4 regions of the Neobacillus sp. D3-1R genome follow, and region 4 is predicted to be linked to each of the others. Evidence: riboswitches for the same ligand, from Rfam matches in the RefSeq annotation. Region 4 holds a riboswitch; each other region holds the start of a gene.
The links. Region 4 has a riboswitch for S-adenosylmethionine ahead of ACSBPO_RS18840 (O-acetylhomoserine aminocarboxypropyltransferase/cysteine synthase family protein). Riboswitches for the same ligand answer to the same signal wherever they lie in the genome.

Region 1 (3,670 bases), 120 kb from region 4:
GTCGAAGCACCGCCTATGACAAGGACTATTCAAAGACTTGTTAAACAAGGATACGTTAAACAGGTTCAAGGTACAGACAAACGTGAGAAACATATCCAGTTAACGGATGAGGCGTTACAAAATTATCCTCAGTGGGAGGATGCCATCACACAGTTCAATCATTCCTTATTAACTGGATTTCCTGAATCGTCACAACAAGAATTATCCAAGCTATTAAAGGAATGGTTTCTAAAACTATCTTAGACAGGAGTTTCAATATATGAAAGAACAACCTAGATTATGGACAAAAGATTTTATTAGTATTTCCTTAAGCAATTTCTTCTTATTTATGACCTTTTATTTTTTATTAGTAAGTTTACCAGTAATGGTTATACAGCAATACGAAAGTACGAAAACAGAAGCAGGTTTAATTACAACTGTATTTTTAATATCAGCCATACTTATTAGGCCAATAGCAGGTTACGGTATTGAAAAAATAGGCATGCGAAAAATTCTATTAACTTCGCTTATCATTTTCTTTATTGCCTCAATCCTATACTTTTTTGCTACCTCCATTATGGCTTTATTCTTAGTTCGCTTTTTACACGGGATTGGATTTGGTATGGCTACGACTGCCGCCGGGGGACTGGTAGCAAATATTATTCCAGATTCTCGAAGAGGAGAAGGAATGGGGTATTTTATTATGTCCTCTAACCTGGCAATGGTTATGGGACCTTTTATTGGTTTAACAGCCATTCAAATGTGGGATGCATCTGTATTATTCGCCATCAGTGTTATTTGTGCTCTCTTTTCCCTTATTGCTGGATGGATTATACGTATTCCTATTAAAGAAAATAAGAAAAAAATTCATATCTCATTCCAATTTCAAAATTTCTTTGAGGCTTCTGCTGTTCCGATTTCAGTGGTTGGTGCATTTTTTGCCATTGTTTATTCGTCTGTCCTTTCTTTCGTTTCCGTTTACGCAAAAGAGATTGGTTTAATAGAAGTATCAAGTTTATTTTTTGTCGTTTACGCTGCTATTTTATTAGCTTCAAGACCGTTTACAGGAAAATGGTTTGACCAATTTGGTCCTAACGTCATTATTTTTCCATCTATTGTTCTTTTTGCAATTGGCTTATTCATTTTAGGTAGCAGTCATACGGCATTAGGCTTCTTACTTTCTGCAGCGTTTATTGGTATTGGCTGGGGTACGATTTTTCCAAGCTTACAGACGATTGCCATCCAGAAAGCGGCACCGAATAAAAGAGCCACTGCAACTGCAACCTTCTTATCCATTTTTGATACAGGTATCGGCTTTGGCTCCTTTATTGTAGGAATGGTTGTCGCTGAAGTTGGATTCCGTTCTTTCTATATTAATGGTTCTATTTATGTGTTAGTTGGAATACTTGTTTATTATTTACTTCATACCCGTAAGGAACCTTTAAAAGAAAAACTAGTAGAAAGACATGTGAGATAGAAAAGAGCAAGCGCCTTGGTCTACCATCATAACTAATAAAAAAGAATTGACATGATCGCTTTAAAGTAGTAAATTTTAAAAATAATCGAATAATTGACACTCTTATCGAGAGAGGTCGAGGGAATGGCCCTATGACACCTCAGCAACCTTCAATGTTTTCACTCATTGAAAAGGTGCTAAATCCTTCAAGTTGGAAAACTTGAGAGATAAGAAGAATGACTCAGATTCTTTCCATTCAAAAGTCTTCTTCTTAAAGAGGGCTTTTTTTATTTTTTAAAAGGCTCTTTTCTAAACTTGTTGCTTTTTTAACTAATAAAGAGAGATTTCACAATATAGGGTGGTAAAATCCTTTTAAAAATCAAGAAAAGAGCTGCTCACTTATTAAGAGAATCCGTAAAAATCCGGCTTTTGGGATTTTTACCAGAACCACATTCTATACGAAAACAGCCTTTTAAAAAGAGGAGAAAGAATATGAACTTCTTAGAGAAATTAGAAAAACAAATTTTAATTGCAGATGGTGCCATGGGGACTTTATTGTACTCGTATGGAACGGATATGTGCTTTGAGGAATTAAATCTATCCCAACCAAACCAAATTAAGAGCATTCACCGTGCCTATGTTGAAGCTGGAGCAGATGTGATTCAAACAAATACATATGCGGCTAATTATCTCAAACTTCAACGATATGGATTAGAGGACTCTGTCAAAGAAATAAATAGTGCTGCCGTTCGAATGGCAAAAAAGGCAGCCAATCCAGACACTTATATACTAGGAACAGTTGGCGGCAATCGAGGAATTAAGCCCCAATCCATCTCCATTGAGGAAATAAAAAGAAGCTTTCGAGAGCAATTATATTGTCTATTGCTTGAAGGGGTAGATGGAATTCTTCTTGAGACATATTATGATCTTCAAGAGCTAGAAACAGTCTTAACGATTGCAAGAAGAGAAACAGAATTACCCATTATTGCACAAGTTTCCTTGCAGGAACCTGGATTTTTGCAAGATCGTACTCCAATTATTGAAGCCTTTAAAAGATTAGAAACACACGGTGCTGATGTAATTGGACTCAACTGTCGACTAGGTCCACATCATATGCTTACGACGCTTGAGGAGGTTCCTATTCCAGTACATTCCTATTTATCAGCCTATCCCAATGCAAGTCTTCCTACTTATATTGATGGGAAATTCCAATACGATAGTGATTCAGATTATTTCCGCAAATCAGCTAAGTTATTTCGAGACCAAGGAGTCAGATTACTGGGTGGCTGCTGCGGAACAACACCCGAGCATATACGGGCATTTGCAGATGAATTAAAAGGTAAAATCCCTGTTCAAGAAAAACAAGTGAAAATCAGAGAAAATATAGTGGTGGTACCCTCTACCGAAGCCAAACGGGAGTATCCTCCGCTCCAGGATATTGTTCGTGAACGAACATCGGTTATAGTAGAATTGGATCCTCCTAGAAAACTAGATACAAAGAAATTCTTTGATGGGGCAAAAGCGTTAAAAGAAGCTGGTATTGATGCGTTAACATTAGCCGATAATTCCCTAGCCTCCCCACGCATTTCCAATGAATCTTTAGGGTACTTGGCTAAAACACAGCTAGGGATACGATCTTTAATTCATATAGCCTGTAGAGATCGTAATATTATAGGTCTACAATCCCACTTGATGGGCCTTCATGTATTAGGTATGAATGACATTCTTGCTATAACCGGTGACCCAGCTAGGGTTGGTGATTTCCCTGGTGCTTCGTCCGTGTATGATATGTCATCATTTGAATTGATTCAAATGATCAAACAACTTAACAACGGACTTTCTATTTCTGGTAAGGACCTTGGGCAAAAAACGGCTTTTAGTATTGCTGCTGCTTTTAACCCTAATGTTCGTTCAATCGAAAAAGCGGTTAAACGATTAGAAAAGAAAATCCACTTTGGAGCAGATTATTTTATTACACAGCCTGTTTTTTCAGAAGAAAAAATAATCGAAATCTATGAAGCTACTAAACATTTAGATACTCCCATTTACATTGGGATTATGCCGCTTACTAGCCATAAAAATACGGAGTTCCTTCATAACGAGGTACCTGGTATTAAAATTTCTGAAGACATTCGAAATCGAATGGCCCTATTTAAAGACCAACCTAACCAAGCAAGCATCGAGGGAATCCAAATTGCTAAATCATTAATCGATGCTGCAATGGAACTTTTTAAT
Region 2 (3,670 bases), 2.3 Mb from region 4:
ATTACCGTTTTCTTGAAATTTAATATATGCCATGTCAATTCCCTCACTTTTTTTATTTTAGTCTCTGTTATATAGGAATGTTGATTTCCGCTGCAGGCACTCGCTTTCCGCGGGGCGTGCTGTGAGCCTCCTCGTCGCTGGCGCTCCTGTGGGGTCTCACCTGTCCCGCTTCTCCCGCAGGAGTCTCGCGCCTTTCGCTCCAATCAACATTGTTACAAATCGATACTGCTCTTTAACAGAGCAATATCTTAAAATTTAATTAAATTAAACTACTTTAAATAATTGGAAAGGTTTGTGTTCTAATAATCTCAGTTGATAGCGGAATAAGAATTCTGATGCTTCTAAGATTTTTTTTGCTTCGAAAGCGGTTCTTCCCCAAACTGTAATTCCATGATTACGTATTAATACAGCACCTGAGTCACCATGAATATGTTCTGAAAATGCCTTGGATAAGGTTGGTATATGCGCATAATTGCGGATAATTGGTATTTTTAATACAGCATCTTCTTCCCATTGATCAAAAGCTTTAATCAGTTCTTGGCCTTGAAAAGAAACCTCTCCTCGGTCACCGTAAATCTCTGATATAACATTGTTATCGATGGTGTGAACATGCAAGCTGCAACCAGCATTAGTTCTTCGGTAAATTTCAACATGTAATAAAGTTTCAGCAGAAGGCTTTAAATGGGTTGGGACAGCTGGTTGACCAAACTGATCTACTAATAAAAAGTCCTCATCTGTTCTTTGGCGCTTATCTTTTCCACTTGCTGTAACTAAAAATTGCAATGGCTCGTTTTGCACCTTAATAGCTAAATTTCCACTTGTGCCCATAAACCAGTCTCGGCCAGCAAGCTCATCCTTTACATCCGCTAACTCATTCCATTTTTCTTTAAACATTTGCTCGATTCACCCCAATCCATTTTTTAATTAAATCTATACAATCGTAAAACGTTTCGAACTTTTTATATTGAATGCCTAATTCTTCACACTTATCAGCCAAAAACTCCCTAGCAAAAACAAAATCCGCTTGTTTTGCTGCTTCTAAATCTGTAATGGAATCTCCAATTACGATTGTGAAATCATTTGGATTTTTTAATTTTCTAATAACACTGGGTTTGCAGCATCCACAACCGTTATCACAAAGATCATCGCAAGCATTCGGCCAAAGTATATTGATTGTATGATTCAAAAAATCTGCGCTGTTACAATATATACTAGTAAATGGTCCATATGGCTCTAAGATGGGATCTACAAAAAAGTCAATCCCCCCACTTACAACATGAAAAGGAATTCCTTCTTCCTTTGTTAACTGTAATAACTCAGGAAAACCATCACGTATGACAGCATTTTTTAAGGAAAATTGGACGATATCATTTTTTAGATTGCTTGGGAGCAACGCAAATAATTGGCCCACTCCATTTTGAATGCTAACTTTTTGAGACAATATATCGTCTTTTATTGCTTCCCATCCAGGAGGAGCAAACTCTTTCATGATCGCAATAATATTGTCTTTTTCCGTGATTGTTCCATCAAAATCACAATAAATAACAGGTCTGCCCATTATGAATTCACCTCCACATATCCCCATAACTCAAGGGCTGTCTTTAATTCTGGGTATGTTTCGGCACCTTCTATCAGAGTTTGGCCCTTCAAATGTACATCAATCGCTTGTCGAAACGCTTTTCCACCACCTATTGCACCCAATGGGTGGCCGTGAACACCACCGCCTGCATTTATGATAGAATCTTGCCCGAAATCATTAATTAATAATGGAACCAATCCAGGATGAATTCCAGCGGATGGTACAGGAAATGCTTTCTTATAGTAGGTATCTTCTTTTATTAGCTCCTGTTTAATCGATATTGCCTTCTCTTTTTCTAATGCTACAGAACCATAAGGTGATGGGAATAAGGATAAATCTGCCCCAGCATATCTCAAGAGTTTACCAAGTAAGAGTGAGTGAGATAATCCATAGGAATTAGAAGAAGTAAGGGCACCACTTACTGCTGGATGCGCCATTATTGGCAATCCAATTTCATCATCTTCACGCAATTCTTGGAGAGTATCTAGCCCATAAGCAAAAACATTAAATAATAATAAATCAGCACCTAACTCTTTCGCTTTTCGAGCTTTTTCTTTTAAACGAGAGGTCCGTCCCGATAAATTAACCGCATACAAAGTCCGATGTCCAGATTGTTCATAAGTGTTTTGTAATACTCTTTTTCCTGATAAAATTCGTTCTTCAAATGGGGTTAATCCATTATCAAAAAGGATTTCATCATCCTTTACAATGTCAACCCCTCCTAAGGCTTGTGCTTCAAGTTGTCTAGATAAGAAATTAAGATCTCTCCCGATTACACCTTTAAAGATACTCATTAGTAACGGTCGATCGTAAACACCTAATTTCTCCCTTATTCCGTTTATCCCAAACCTTGGACCTGGAAAGATATCCTTTAATTGATCAGGAAACTCTAAATCTAGTAATTTGACCTTTCCGTCCAATGATAATTTCCCAAACACTGTGGTTAACATAGCCGGAATATCTGCTGAGAAGTTTACAGGAGGATAGGCAATCTTTATAATGGCTTCCCCTTCATGTTCAGGATCTTCTTCGATAGAAACTACTTTGCCTTTATGTTTTCTTAATTGATTTTGCTCAAGTTCAGGTAGATCAGTCCATGATCCAATTGTTAATCCGAGAGCTATATCCTCTGCTTTTTTAAGTGGGCTACCCTTGATATCTTTAATAAGATACGTAGCAATTAAATCATTCATCGTAAATCTTCCTTTCAAACTCATCTGCATGACTATTCTTTGTTTGCAATTTTCACAATAAAAAAACCTCTTCAAATAAGAAGAGGTTAGCATACATAACTAACGTCCTCTTATCTTTCAGCTTTTTCGCTGCAAGAATTAGCACCGTGCTTTATGAACGGATTCATAAAATCGGTTGCCGGGCTTCATAGGGCTAGTCCCTCCGCCTGCTCTTGATAAGAAAATCGTTTATTTATTTTATACGTTGTAAATGTTATTTTTCAAATTAATTTGGATTATGACAGGATTTAATAACATTGTCAATGGATTATTTGAAAATTTCTAAAGATTTAATTCTCTCTACTGCTTCTTGCATTCTTCCTTCAGAAGTTAAGAGTCCAACACGAACATAACCTTCTCCATAATGACCAAATCCTACTCCTGGTGCGACAGCAATATGTGCCTTTTCTAATAAAAAATCCGCAAATTCTTCAGAAGTATAGCCTTCCGGGACCTTTAACCAAGCAAAAAATGAACCTTTTGGTGCACGAACATCCCAACCAATTGACTTTAATCCCTCTATCAAGACGTTTCTTCTAGATTCATATAAGGCATTTAGCTCTTCCACACACTGTTGTGAAGCGTTTAAAGCTACTGCTGCAGCTTCCTGAATTCCTCCAAAAATGCTTACATAAAGGTGGTCCTGTAACAGTTCAATAGCAGAAATGACACTGCGATTTCCTACCGCAAATCCAACACGCCAGCCTGCCATGTTATAGGTTTTGGATAAAGTATAGATTTCGATTCCAATATCCTTAGCCCCTTCCGTTTGTAAAAAGCTGATCGGCTTTTGTCCATCAAACCCAATTGCGCCATAGGCAAAGTCATGTACCACACAAATATTCGTATTCTTTGCTAA
Region 3 (3,670 bases), 2.3 Mb from region 4:
AAAGATGACCAAATTCATATTTCGATTAAAGATGAGGGCTTTGGTATTCCTCCAGAAAAATTAAAGCGACTAGGAGAGCCTTTTTATACAACAAAAGACCGTGGAACGGGTTTAGGCTTGATGGTTAGTTATAAAATTATTGAAGAGCATAATGGGAGAATTAAAGTCGATAGCCAAGAAAATGTGGGCACTACCTTTCATATATATTTATCTAGTAAATAATATATTGACCTATCCCAAATAGATTGAACGAATGAATGATAATCCTGAAAAAGGATTATTTTTTTTATAAAATATTGCAATAATTAATAAATTAGATTATCATCTAATTAGATGTATATCTAAAATAGAGGAGTAATGGCTATGCAATTAAACAGGTTAGTTGACTTTCATAAAACAATGGGTGACCCAACACGATTAAGAATACTGTCATTATTATCAAGTGGACCACTTCATGGTCAAGCCATTGCAGGTAAGTTAGGCTTAACTGCACCAACCATCACTCATCATTTAAAAAAGCTTCGGGATATAAATGTTGTTTATGAAAGACGTGACAAAAATACGATCTATTTTTATTTGAAACATTCGGTAGTCCATCAATATTGTGAATCATTGATGGAGCTAGTAGAAGGGAAGGATACAAAGGTGAATGAAATAAGTGATGAAAAGCAAAAAATAATTGCTAATTTCTTTACAAAAGATGGGAAGTTAAAAACAATTCCTGCACAAAGAAAGAAAAAGCTACTGGTGTTTGAACATATCTTAAAGGGGTTTGAAAGAGGGAGAAAATATTCTGAGCAGGAAATAAATGAGTATATTCTTCGTTTTCATGATGATTATGCCACAATTCGTAGAGAGTTTATCATCAACCATTATATGTATCGTGAAAATGGAATTTATGAACTTAATCCAGTTGAAATGTGGGCGAAGATTGATGGTTAAAAGAGACAGAATGGCTTTTAAGCCAGTTCTGTCTCTTTTACATTATAAGCTTTTTGTTAAGAGAGTTAAGAAATCAGTGAATGATTTTATTTCTTTTCTAGATTTAATTAATAAGCTCCCTAATGAAAGGGTTTGTTTTTTAGCATTTATTCTCTGTTCATTGTCTTCAATACTATCTAGATCGGCAACATGAGCAAGACCTATCGTTCTGCGAATTAATTCACAGCCGGCAAACCCCAATGAATCATTGAAATATTTATTTAAAACTGACTCGTATAAACCTGGAATGGCTGCGTGTGGTTCTTGATTATTTGTTTTCCAAAGCTCTGAGAAATGTAATACAAACTCGTTCCAAAATGTTTCAACATGCGTAAGAATTTCAGATTTCTTTTCAACGTTAGCTAAAGCTTGGAAGAGTAGATTCGCAAAAACTTGCCCAATATCAAAACCAGCTGGTCCGTAAAAAGCAAACTCCGAATCTATAACTTTCGTTTCCGTTGAGCTCGCAAAAACGCTTCCAGTGTGAAGGTCTCCATGCAATAATACTTCTGCCTCCGTTAAGAAGCTCATTTTTAACAGTGCTACTTGGAAAATGAGTTCTTGATCATTTCTGATTTTGTCAACAGTAGCTTGTAATTCTGATTCATAGGAATTTGTAGGTGAATCAGTATAAGGATCTGTAAAAATTAGATCTTCCGTAATTTTGCAAAGTTCTGGGTTGATAAATTGCCCTAGGAGTTCTTTTTTCTTTGATTGATTCATTCCAAAATCCGAAGTATAAAAAAGTGTTTTTGCTAAATACTCACCTAAATGTTTGGAGAGTAATGGGTATTGATCTCCTCGAATAAAACCCTTTCTAGCAATAGTCAAATGAGATAGATCATCCATAACAGTAATAGCTAATTGATCATCCGTAAAATGTACAACTGGAACATAATCAGGTGCAAGTTTACCAAATATTTTTAAGGCATCTGCTTCAATTTTCGCTCTTTTAAGCGTTAACGGCCAACTTTCACCAACAACCTTTGCGTAAGGAAGGGCCTGCTTGATAATGATTCCCTGGCCACTAGTAGTATCTGTTATACGAAAAACAAGGTTTAAATTACCGTCTCCAATTTCTGAGCAAGTTAGAGTGGAATTCTCAGCGAAAATTCCTAATTTTATGGCTAAATCAATAGCAGAATGTTCAGTGAGTGGTTCATATTTTTTGTCTGTTAATAATGTCATTTTTCATTCCTCCTGGTGTGAAGGGCTAGAAAAAAAGCCCCTTTCTCATAAGAAAGAGGCTTGAAGAATAGTCTTCGCACCTCTTATCTTTCAGAAAGTCTAACTTTCTGTTGGAATTAGCACCGTGCCTTAAATAAAAGGCGCTTTCTTGCGCCACATTTCACAATGGAATTACGGTCGGTTGCTGGGCTTCATAGGGCCAAATCCCTCAGCCATCTCTTGATAAGAGAAAAATGTAAATATTCAATTGAAGTTGATACGATGAAAATAATAACAGGCTTTATTAAATATTGTCAATTCATTTTTTTTAGAAAATTTTTAATATAGGTCAGGCTTTCGATCTTGAAAGACTGGGATGGTATTACGCACCTTGACGACGTTCTCTAAGTCTATTTCTCCATGTAAAATCTCATCACTCTCGGAGGCTTCCGCGACAATTTCTCCCCAAGGATCAATGATTAAAGAATGTCCTGCAAAAATATTACTTGGGTTAGAGCCTGCACAATTACATGCAATGACATAGCATTGATTTTCTATTGCTCTTGCAGTTAATAGAGTTTTCCAATGATGAAGTCTTGGTAATGGCCATTCCGCTACAACAAAGATCGCTTGTGCACCTTTTAGAACATGCGCCCTGATCCATTCAGGAAAGCGAATATCATAACAAATTTGACCAGCAAAAATTTCGCCATCTAATGCAAATATACCTTCGTCTTTTCCTGACTTAAGAAATAAATGTTCACCCATTAATTGGAAGAGGTGAAGTTTACTATATTGATGCACCAGTTCCCCCTGGCGATTAATGATTAAAAGGGTGTTATAGATACCATCTTTTTCCTGATTCGCAATGGATCCTCCAACAAAATGTACATTGAACTTTTTAGCCTTTTCTCGCAGAAAATCAATCGTTTTCTTTGCATGTTGGTCTGCTGTAACTGGTAAGTTTTCTAAATCATAACCTGTTGTCCACAATTCAGGAAAGACAATGATATCCGGTGATTTTTGCATGGCTAATTCAATTTGGGCTTCTGCCTTTTGATAATTTAATTCTGGATTCCCAAATTCTATCGACATTTGGATTAGAGCAATTTTATATTTCATCATGACTCACCACAATCTTTTAAATTTTTCTTTACATTCTGTCATTAAAGTTATATCATTTGTGACTAGATTTTCAATAAAAATTTTCTAATAGATTTGTGTAGGTGAATGTAGATGAAGACTTTTCAACAATCTAATTTATTAAATAGTTTACCAAAGCAGTTTTTTGCTTCTCTTGTTAAGAAAGTATCCCTTTCTGTTGCTAATGGTCATGATGTCATTAATCTTGGGCAAGGTAATCCCGATCAGCCGACACCAGAACATATTGTAAAAAAATTGCAGGAAGCAGCAGCGAATCCCATAAATCATAAGTATTCGCCCTTTCAGGGATATAAGTATTTCAAGCAGGCTGCTGTCGATTTTTATGAAAGAGAATATGGGGTTAGTTTAGATCCTGATA
Region 4 (3,670 bases):
TTTTCAATTGCTTGTTCTAAGTCTTCTATTAAATCTTCTACATTTTCGATTCCAATAGATAGTCTGATTAAATCTTCTGAAACTCCTGAAGCTATTAACCCTTCATTGTCTAATTGTTGATGCGTCGTGCTTGCAGGATGAATCATTAAGCTTTTGGCATCTCCTACATTGGCAACATGTGCCCAGAGCTTAGCCGAATTAATTAACTTTGCTCCTGCTTCTCTACCACCTTTTATGCCAAAAACAACCACTGCCCCAGCACCTTTTGGTAAGTATTTCTCGACTAGGTGATAATCAGGATGCGGTTCATTACCTGGATACCCTACCCAATCAACTGCTGAGTGTTCCTCGAGGTAACGTACAATTACTTTTGTATTGGCAATGTGCTCCTTCATTCTAACATGTAGTGTTTCTAACCCTAGTGTGAATTGGAAGGCATTTTGCGGACTTAGTGATGGCCCAAGATCGCGGAGAAGTTGAACTCTTGCCTTAATAATATAAGCTTGGGATCCTAACGCCTCACTATAGACTAAGTTATGATAGCTTGGATCAGGTTCATTAAATCCAGGGAACTTGCTAGAATTCCAATCAAACTTCCCACCATCAACAATAATTCCTCCAAGTGTAGTTCCATTACCTAATAACCATTTTGTGGCTGAATGTACCACAATGTCCGCTCCGTATTCGATTGGTCTGCAAAGGTATGGAGTTGCAAAGGTATTATCAATGATTAACGGAATCCCATGGGAATGAGCGATTTCAGATACCTTTTCGATATCTAATACTCTTAAACTCGGATTGCCAATTGTTTCAGCAAAAACGGCTTTTGTTTTTTCCGAGATAGCTGCTGCAAAATTCTCCGGCTTTTCGGGATCGACAAACCTAACTGTGATTCCATACTTCGGCAACGTTGTCGCAAATAAATTATAGGTTCCACCATAAAGCGTCGAAGCCGAAACGATTTCATCCCCAGCTTGAGCAATGTTTAAAATCGCCAATGTAATAGCAGCCATACCGCTTGCAACGGCTAGCGCCCCTACACCACCTTCTAGCAAAGCAACTCTTTCTTCAAATACAGTAACCGTTGGATTGTGTATTCTTGTGTATATGTAACCAGGCTCTTTTAATGCAAATAGATTGGCAGCATGCTCCGTATTCTGAAATTGGTAGGCATTATTTTGATAAATCGGAACTGCTCTAGCCCCTGTTACGGGGTCAGGTGTTAAACCTCCGTGAACACTTAATGTCTCAAATCGATAATTTTTTTGATTTACACTCATTCTCAATCTCTCCTTCTAATTATTAGTCTTTAGTCTAGAAGAAAATAAAAAAACCACTTCCGAAGAAGAGGTTAGCTGTCATCTCTTCTTATCTTCCAGAGTTAAAACTCTGCTGGATTTAGCACCGTGTTATTACCGGTTGCCGGGTTTCAAAGGGCCAGTCCCTCCACCTCTCTTGATAAGAAATATTAAGTTTTCATGTATTACTGATGTTAATGAAATAAAATTTAACTGAATCTTATCACACCAATTTTTATACCGTCAAGTTATTTTTAGAAATTTCAGAAATAAAATCCGAATGCGCAAGTTTAAATAATGTTTCTAAGAAAAGGATTTTTCTAAACGTAGCTTCAACAATAATGAATTGTTGAGAAATGAGTTCCCTTAATGAACACTGCCCTTTTAATAATTTTTCTATTGATTCTAAATTACCTTTTATATAGATTTGAGGTATTTGTGCTTTCACCATTTTGGTTATTTCTATCATTCCATTTTGAAATAATACAGTCATTTCTTCATGACCAATCTCAAAGGTAATCATGAATTCTTGTGAATCAATAAATAATTGGACGGCCGAATTTTGTTTTATAGAGGATCCCCATGAATAAAGTATTTCCAAAGCCAACACCTCACTAGTTTCTCCCTAACATATTCTTACTCCTAACACAAAATCCTTCTTATTTCTCTCGACAAAAAAAACAATGCCGATATTTAATTCGGCATTGTCAAACATTTCCCGAGAAATATGTCAAATATTAGACAGCTTCTTTAAGAGATCTTTCCACCTTTAATTTTTTGAACACAATGTAAAAATAAACGGACCCAACTAAATACAAGGATGCTGTAATGGAAAACACCGTTGCATATCCCCAATACGTTCCATACTTAACTACGATACCGGTTGAGACTGGTCCCATCATCGCCCATCCTAGGTTGAAAACCATTTGGTTAACAGAATTCGCAAGTCCCTTCATGGAATTGTCAACCTTTGACATCATTAAGGACATTTGAATTGGATTCCCAGCATTCATTAATGCTTGCCTAAATAAAAATCCAATTGCAGCGAGCCATAGGTGTTCTGTATAAGCTGTTAACAATAAAAAAGGTAGTGATAATAATTGAAGTGTAACAACCGCTTTGACTTCTCCTATCTTTCTTACCACTAACGGTCCAATGATAATAGCAATAGCCGTTGCTGCCTGACCTAAAGAAATAATTAGTCCGATTGTGGTATTAGATGCTGAAAAACGGTCCGAAAAATATAAATTTAAATACGGAATGACTAATCCTGCACCAATACCGATCAATAACTGAGCAAATGCAAAAAGTAAAACAATCTTTATACTATCGCTATGTAATTTTACTTTTTCTTTAAATGGTTTCTCTTTTTCCTGTTTCTTTCTCTCTACTTCTTTGAATTTTAAAATAGGGGTCATTCCAATTAAAAATACGAGTGCACCAATGAGAAGTGTTGCACGGATACTCTCTACTTCTGTATAAAAAAGCGAGAAAAAGTCGGTAAATGCTCCACCTAGTAAATTTCCTATCACATTGGCCCCTGTCATGACGGCAAAATGAATACTAAAAAGATGTACCCTTTGTGCTGGTGTCGAATTTTCAGCTAGCCATGGAATTCCAGAAACCTGAACAAACGCCATTGTTAGTCCAGTTAAAAATGAAAACATGACTAATAAATGCTGAATTTCAATGATGCTTCGAAAAATTAAAAAAGCTCCCGTTAAAACGACACCAAATATCATGACATTTTTTCTTCCAAGTCGATCACTTAGTAAGCCTGCTGGTATTAAAATTAATGCAGTTGCTAATGAATTCATCGATATAATTTGACCATTCACATGCTCAGAAAACCCAAGTCCTCTAATGTAAAAATTATAAATAACCATAAAAATACCCATACCGATTTGAATAAACACACTGCTTAACAGAGCTAGCCTAATATTGCGATTGTAGCCACGAATTTGGGTCGCCCATTCTTTATAAAATGCCATATAATTTTCTCCCCTTATATTTCGCCACCCTAAATATCATAATCTGTTTTGGTTATCTTTGTAAATAACAAATGTGACAATCCTTAAAATATTCAAAAAAAGAATATACAAAAAAGATGCTTTTATGCATCTTTCAGAGTGTCGACAAAAGCTAGTGAGAGAGTTCGTGATTATTTGAAAAGAATGGATGGTCAAAAGCGCTGATTTCCGTTCCGGGTGCTTGCTTTCAAATCAGCTAATTGGTTACAAAAACATGTTAACTTGCAGGCTGCAAAGTCAGAATTGCAAATTTTTTAAGTTCATAGCAGCAAAAGTAGCATCACCTGCTTGGACTTTTTTTAGAACTAGTAAGCTAGTTTATCGCATACCATTATTCTCCTT

Region 1: it holds a riboswitch for S-adenosylmethionine, as region 4 does, so the genes downstream of both, ACSBPO_RS18215 (bifunctional homocysteine S-methyltransferase/methylenetetrahydrofolate reductase) here and ACSBPO_RS18840 (O-acetylhomoserine aminocarboxypropyltransferase/cysteine synthase family protein) in region 4, are expected to answer to the same signal.
Region 2: it holds a riboswitch for S-adenosylmethionine, as region 4 does, so the genes downstream of both, mtnW (2,3-diketo-5-methylthiopentyl-1-phosphate enolase) here and ACSBPO_RS18840 (O-acetylhomoserine aminocarboxypropyltransferase/cysteine synthase family protein) in region 4, are expected to answer to the same signal.
Region 3: it holds a riboswitch for S-adenosylmethionine, as region 4 does, so the genes downstream of both, mtnK (S-methyl-5-thioribose kinase) here and ACSBPO_RS18840 (O-acetylhomoserine aminocarboxypropyltransferase/cysteine synthase family protein) in region 4, are expected to answer to the same signal.

The regions. Positions count from the first base shown of each region.
Region 1 covers NZ_CP197471.1:3,538,994-3,542,663, forward strand. Annotated here, with positions in the region: gene ACSBPO_RS18205 (MarR family winged helix-turn-helix transcriptional regulator) at 1-243, shown strand, start outside; gene ACSBPO_RS18210 (MFS transporter) at 260-1,456, shown strand; SAM riboswitch class I at 1,556-1,669, shown strand; gene ACSBPO_RS18215 (bifunctional homocysteine S-methyltransferase/methylenetetrahydrofolate reductase) at 1,928-3,670, shown strand, end outside.
Region 2 covers NZ_CP197471.1:1,319,342-1,323,011, reverse strand. Annotated here, with positions in the region: gene ACSBPO_RS06705 (cupin domain-containing protein) at 1-33, opposite strand, end outside; gene ACSBPO_RS06700 (methylthioribulose 1-phosphate dehydratase) at 265-894, opposite strand; gene ACSBPO_RS06695 (2-hydroxy-3-keto-5-methylthiopentenyl-1-phosphate phosphatase) at 887-1,558, opposite strand; gene mtnW (2,3-diketo-5-methylthiopentyl-1-phosphate enolase) at 1,558-2,772, opposite strand; SAM riboswitch class I at 2,880-2,994, opposite strand; gene ACSBPO_RS06685 (pyridoxal phosphate-dependent aminotransferase) at 3,080-3,670, opposite strand, start outside.
Region 3 covers NZ_CP197471.1:1,315,373-1,319,042, forward strand. Annotated here, with positions in the region: gene ACSBPO_RS06665 (PAS domain S-box protein) at 1-222, shown strand, start outside; gene ACSBPO_RS06670 (metalloregulator ArsR/SmtB family transcription factor) at 364-942, shown strand; gene mtnK (S-methyl-5-thioribose kinase) at 985-2,169, opposite strand; SAM riboswitch class I at 2,250-2,398, opposite strand; gene ACSBPO_RS06680 (carbon-nitrogen family hydrolase) at 2,488-3,270, opposite strand; gene ACSBPO_RS06685 (pyridoxal phosphate-dependent aminotransferase) at 3,385-3,670, shown strand, end outside.
Region 4 covers NZ_CP197471.1:3,661,915-3,665,584, forward strand. Annotated here, with positions in the region: gene ACSBPO_RS18840 (O-acetylhomoserine aminocarboxypropyltransferase/cysteine synthase family protein) at 1-1,280, opposite strand, end outside; SAM riboswitch class I at 1,366-1,465, opposite strand; gene ACSBPO_RS18845 (hypothetical protein) at 1,534-1,899, opposite strand; gene ACSBPO_RS18850 (MFS transporter) at 2,036-3,289, opposite strand.